2 linked regions of the Butyricimonas faecalis genome follow. The protein of the gene in region 1 interacts with the protein of each later gene in a pairwise test. Links are inferred from orthologs where the notes say so. Each region holds a gene or a part of one and is shown in the gene's direction. Other genes may lie near its edges. The genes, in order: def and D8S85_RS10870.

Region 1 (3,178 bases):
CAACAATCACCTGTGATACCATGGAGATCACGTTACGTTGCAATCCGTGTTCTTTCAATATATTACGCAAATTGCGTTCAATCATGTACCCAATTTGCCCTTGCGTGAAAGCCACACAAACATCCAATGGCATCGCCGCATTGTCATATTTTTCAACTCCTGCAGCATTATCCATCAAAACATTTCCGACTTGAGGACCGTTCCCGTGGGAAATGATCAGATTATATCCTTCTTTTATTAAATATACCAAATTTTCCAAGGTGTCGATGGTATTGGCATTTTGCTCTTCAATAGTACCTTTTTGATTCCCTCTTAAAAGAGCATTACCTCCCAACGCAATAACTGCTAATTTTTTTTCCATTACTCGTATTTATTTATTATTTTCTTTTCTGTTCGAAAAATTCTGTGTCCACAAAGCTAGCGAAATTAGTTATACAAAAAATAGGTAAAATTCTTTTTTATCAAAAGACAAAATATTGGAAATCAATTAGCTGTATAAATATTCTCCCCATTTTTATAAATATGCAGCGTAAAAACGAGACTTTTGCCCGTTCGGAAAAAATTTATCATTTATTTCTCTTAACCATCTCTTTTTTTGTACCTTTGCGAGATGCAAAACGAAAACAAACCATTATCGAGAAATTTGTTCCAGCGATTTGCAAACAAATACACTTTCGTGGGGTTGCTATTTGTTATCTGGATCGCTCTATTCGATAAATACAGTTTTATCGACCGGCTACAGTTATGTTCAAAGATCAACCAGTTGGAGAACGAGCAAAAGTATTACCGGGAAAAGATAGAAGAGGACAAACGGAAGAAAGAGGAATTGTTGGGGAACCGGGATAACTTGGAAAAGTTCGCGAGAGAGCAGTATTTAATGAAGAAGGAAAACGAGGATATTTTTATCATTGTAAAGGAATAATCAATTGGGAAGAATTATTGCTATTGATTACGGAAAAAAGAGGGTGGGTATTGCCGTTACCGATCCATGCCAAATTATTGCCAACAGTCTAACCACGGTCAGATCGCACGAGGTTTTACAATTTTTGTCGGACTATTGCTCGAAAGAGAAAGTAGATTTGATTGTCGTGGGACATCCCAAGCAGATGGACAACATGGATTCGGAAAGCATGACTTATATCAAACCTTTCCTTACCGCACTCGGTCGCAAACTTCCTGATATTCCAGTTGTTATGTACGACGAACGTTTCACCTCTGTACTGGCTCACAAAGCCATGATCGAGGGAGGAGCAAAAAAGAAACAACGTCAAGACAAGGCTATAATCGATGCTATTAGTGCAACAATTATATTACAGTCATATATGGAATCACAAAGAAATTTGAATATTTAAAAATGCTTTTACCTATTTACATTTATGGACATCCGGTTCTTCGGAAAGTTTCCGAAGATATTACCCCGGAATACGCGGGGTTGAGTAAATTACTCGATGATATGTGGCAAACCATGTACGAATCAGATGGCGTCGGCCTGGCAGCCCCGCAGATTGGAAAAAACATTCGTGTTTTCGTGGTTGACGGTTCCCCGTTCGAGGAGTTGGATCCGGACTGCAAGGATTTTAAAAAAGCTTTTATCAACGCACATATTTTAGAGCGCTCGGGAGATGACGTACCTTTCAATGAAGGCTGTTTAAGCATTCCCGGCATCCACGAAGATGTTATGCGAAAAGACCGGATAAAAATTGCTTACCGGGATGAAAACTGGGTGGAACACGTGGAAGAATTCTCTGGCCCCCGTGCCCGCATTATCCAGCATGAGTATGATCATCTGGACGGAATCGTGTTCATAGATCACCTGTCAGCATTGAAAAAACGTTTACTCAAAGGAAAACTAAATAACATCAGTGCCGGGAAATTCAAACAAAATTACCGGGTTGTTTTACCCAAGTAAATCAGAATAATTTAAAATGTAGCATGTAGAATAGTATTCTATACCTACATTTTAAATTCTACATTTTAAATTCTACACTAGTTTGCATTCCATTTACTGGCATAGATTTCCTTTTTTATTTCTCGCGATCCCGCTGATCTTGGGAATTACTGTCAGTCAATATTTATCAAACTTTCTTTCAGCGTCCATCCTCGGTGTCATTATTACATCTTTCTCCCTGCTTTTCATTATCCGGAAAGTACGTTCCGGTCTTCCGTTTGTACTGCTCTCGTTTACCGGACTTTTTTTCACGGGGGTATATCTATCGGGGACCAAGACTCCTGCAATCATTCCAGGAGAAACGTACCAATTGGCGGGGCGTTGCGAGCAAATTCTTTCCCCCGGAAAGATCGTTGTTTCCTCTCCCCATTTATGCACGTATCTAAAAATTCCGGACTCTACGGAGATCTCGGTAGGAGATTCCCTCTCCGGTCTGATAAGATTATACCCTTTACAAACCTCACACAACCGTCATGATTTCAATTACGACAATTACTTACAACACCAAGGCATACAGGCAAAAGGTTTTCCGGCAGGCGAAATCCACAAAACCGGACACTCGCAAGATCTTTATTCCGTGTGTCACACAATTCGGAATAACCTGGCAACTAAGCTACAACGGGTGATTCCGGATAGTGCAACTTACAAGTTATTAGCAGCTCTTTGCCTAGGGTGTCGACAAGAAATCACTCCCGATACGAAAGAATTGTTCCAGAACACGGGAACGATTCACATTCTTGCCATATCGGGATTACATATCGGAGCGATCTTCGCTTTTTTCTTGGGGCTATTCAGGTTATTCCATTTCAAAAGTAAAAAGTTCCGATTGATTTTGATCCCGCTAATATGGTTCACCGTCTGCATCACCGGCCTCTCTCCCTCCGCTTGCAGAGCAGCAACCATCCTAAGTTTTATTACCATTGGAGAGGTATTCAGACAAGAAACCATACCCTTGAATGCCATTGCCGCCGCTGCTTTTTTTTCACTTCTCATCAACCCGGAATTACTTTATTCGGTCAGTTTCCAAATGTCGTACGCGGCTTACACCGGAATCATTCTAATTTACCCGTTGATGCAAATCAAAAAGATGCACAAGTATCTTCGCCCCTTGTACACGCTACTTTGCATCAGTTTTTCGGCACAAGTCATGACACTCCCCATCATGGCTTACTATTTCCACACCATCAGTTTGAACAGTATTTTCATAAATCTTATCGCGGTGCCTGCAGC
Region 2 (3,259 bases), 1.8 Mb from region 1 along the record:
GCCGATGCATGTCACTACGAATTCTTGTACACGCATAAAAGTATCGTGACGGCATTCAAGGAAGCCGGATTTAAAACTATATTCCTGTCGAATCAAACTCCCAACCGGTCATTCACCGATTACTTTGCCGAAGAAGCAGATATTCATGTCAACGTGCGTCCACAGGCTGACGGGGGACTGATCACGGTCAACAAATTTGACGGAGAAATGCTTCCCCTGCTGCAACAATACGTGGATTCATTGCAAGAAAATCTCTTTGTCGTATTCCATTCCTATGGCTCGCATTTTAATTATAAAGAACGTTACCCGGAAGAGTTTGCCCGGTTCCAACCGGCAAATGCCACGGAAGTCGAGTATAAGAACAAAGACCAACTGATTAATGCTTATGACAATAGTATTTTGTACACGGATTATTTCCTGCACAGCCTCATCGGGATATTAAAGAACTCGGGGGCTGATGCTACCATGATCTACTCGCCCGACCACGGGGAAGATTTGTTGGATGACAACCGGAAGAGATTCTTGCACGCCTCGCCCATCCCGACCTACTATCAAATACATATTCCATTCTTGATGTGGTTTTCGGATAATTATATCAAGGCTCGACCAGAGAAGTTCGAAGTGGCCCGTTATAACAGTAACGCCCCGATTTCATCAAATGCCTCTATTTTCCATACCCTGTTGGAAATGGCAGAAATCAATACGCCTTATTTCGATGCCTCCTATTCATTGGTTAATCCCGAATTTGTCAGAAGACCGCGCATGTACCTGGGTGATCACGATCAACCCGTGAACTACTACGAGGTGGGCTTGAAGAAAGAAGACAAGGAGATGATTCTCAAGAGAGGAATGGATCATTCGATTCAATGATTTTAGATTTCAACGGCACCCGTTTTGTTGAAAATTTAACGTGCTGGATGCTTGTTGAAAAAATAACACAGTCCTATTGCTCAAGCAAGGCTTATTCACTATTTTTGAGGCGTTAATTATAACCCAATACCAGAAAGGTATGTGATCATTAAATCAAATTACACGCAATGAAAGTAGCAGTAGTAGGAGCAACAGGATTAGTTGGAAGAAAAATGTTGCAGGTTCTGGAAGAAAGAAACTTCCCGGTAACAGAGTTAATGCCGGTAGCCAGCGAGCGTTCGGTAGGTAAAGAAATATCCTTCAAAGGAAAAAACTACAAAGTCATGGGTATGCGGGACGCAATCAGTATGAAGCCTCAACTTGCTATTTTCTCTGCCGGAGGAGACACTTCACTGGAATGGGCACCACAATTCGCCGCAGTCGGTACCACCGTGGTAGACAATTCGTCAGCTTGGCGAATGGACCCGACCAAGAAACTGGTAATCCCCGAGATCAATGCGCATGTATTAACTAAAGAAGACAAGATCATTGCCAACCCGAACTGTTCTACTATACAGATGCTGGTAGCCTTGGCTCCCCTCCACAAGAGATACGGAATTAAACGGGTGGTTGTGTCCACGTACCAATCCGTGACCGGAAGCGGGCTGAAAGGGATCAATCAGCTTGAAGGCGAACGGGAAGGTCGAGAAGTGAAAAAAGCATACGCCCATCAGATTGACCGGAATTGCCTGCCCCACTGTGATTCATTCACCGACAACGGGTACACGAAAGAAGAAATGAAACTGGTTAACGAAACATGCAAAATATTAGGCGACGACACGATAAAAGTAACCGCCACTGCCGTACGGGTTCCCGTCATGGGCGGCCATTCCGAGAGTGTAAACATCGAATTCAAGCAAGACTATGACCTAAACGAACTTCGGGAGCTTTTAGCTCACTCGGAAGGCATTGTCGTACAAGACGATCCTGCCCGGAATCTCTACCCGATGGCCATCACCGCAAACGAGAAAGACGAGGTTTTCGTGGGCCGTATCCGTCGGGATTTCTCACAACCCAACAGCCTTAACTTGTGGGTTGTTTCCGACAACCTGCGCAAGGGAGCTGCCACAAATGCCGTACAAATTGCGGAATATTTATACAAACATCAATTATTATAACTAGAAAACAGAATATCCCTTTGTGGTATTTTATATTAAAGAGAAATTCGCCAAAGATATATCCTCTCTGGCGAATTTCTTTATTGAAAAAATATTCTTTCATTTCTGTCACCCTTGAACATTTTTTGGGATTAGTATATTGAAAAACCATTTAATTAATACCCAAAACATGAAATGCTTCTTAACGATTTTGTTATTCGCACTAGTTTCTTGTGCTACCCCATCTTCTTCAGAAGACAGTATAAAGATTTCCATTGATGTTCATGAATTACCGTCGATCGGCCTGGCAATATCAACAACGGACTATGATATTCAACTCGTTAATTTCGACTCGAATAAACATGGCGAATATGTCATACATAATATGGATGCAGCGTATATAACCCTACACAATGGATTTAGTGAACGCAAACGGATTTATGCGAAACAAGGAGACCATATCCATCTTACATTTGACGGGAAAAGTATGAAAGAATCTTTAGAAATTACCGGAGATCACCCGAGAATCACCGAATACCTGTCCCGCCAAAAAACAACACCTTACAATCGCAACATTTATTCCCTGCAATTCCCCGAATTCGAATCCGTCTTAAAAGAGAAAATAATAGAGAATAGTCGCCTATTGGACAGCTGCGAAAACACATTGAAAAATGAAAGTGAGAAATTTATAAAACTCGAACGTGCCCGCATAAAGTATTCATTCGCCCCGGCTCTTCTAAATTATCCAAAAGTCCATGGTGGGGAAGACTTAGAAAAAATCAGAGATGATTATTACACAACCATTAAAAACTGGATTGAAGAGGACAAAGATTACCTGAATTTAAATGAATACAGGACATTTGTCGCACTAGCTTGTGCTACCCTTGCCTCTCAAGAGGGAAAAAATACGACAACATACTACGAAAAAATCTTGGAACAAATGTATTACCTTGACCAAAACTTCAAACAAGAAGACGTGAAACAAGGATTTATCTCCCTTTGGGCAAATGAATACGTGCAGAATAATGGAATAAAACAAATCGATGAACTAAATAAATTCACGCAGGAAAAACTTACCGACAATAAACTCTTATCTCGTTACGAACAAATTTATGACAGTTGGGCCAGAATTGCCCCGGGCAACAAAGCGATAGATTTCCATGCCCAAGATTCCACGGGTAAAGAATTCTCGTTAAAGGACTTCAAAAACCAATACGTTTGCCTCTATATTTGGCAAAACGTCTATCCCTGTA

What was found.
Region 2: the proteins of def (region 1) and D8S85_RS10870 interact in binary tests that used the Escherichia coli proteins (3 or more experiments, as listed by UniProt). The link is inferred for Butyricimonas faecalis from one-to-one orthologs.

Annotation. Positions count from the first base shown.
Region 1 is NZ_CP032819.1:4,312,035-4,315,212, reverse strand. Bases 294-3,131 are described here. They hold def (peptide deformylase), read left to right. Parts: upstream 294-1,354; coding sequence 1,355-1,909; downstream 1,910-3,131. Other genes in these bases: D8S85_RS18430 (ComEC/Rec2 family competence protein), read left to right, coding at 1,992-3,131; ruvX (Holliday junction resolvase RuvX), read left to right, coding at 927-1,352; D8S85_RS18445 (FtsB family cell division protein), read left to right, coding at 611-922; D8S85_RS18450 (carbamate kinase), read right to left, coding at 294-361. Also shown: more of D8S85_RS18450, read right to left, coding at 1-293; more of D8S85_RS18430, read left to right, coding at 3,132-3,178. UniProt on the Escherichia coli protein: Removes the formyl group from the N-terminal Met of newly synthesized proteins. Requires at least a dipeptide for an efficient rate of reaction. N-terminal L-methionine is a prerequisite for activity but the enzyme has broad specificity at other positions.
Region 2 is NZ_CP032819.1:2,490,625-2,493,883, forward strand. Bases 114-3,032 are described here. They hold D8S85_RS10870 (aspartate-semialdehyde dehydrogenase), read left to right. Parts: upstream 114-1,037; coding sequence 1,038-2,027; downstream 2,028-3,032. Other genes in these bases: D8S85_RS10865 (lipid A phosphoethanolamine transferase), read left to right, coding at 114-870; D8S85_RS10875 (peroxiredoxin family protein), read left to right, coding at 2,197-3,032. Also shown: more of D8S85_RS10865, read left to right, coding at 1-113; more of D8S85_RS10875, read left to right, coding at 3,033-3,259.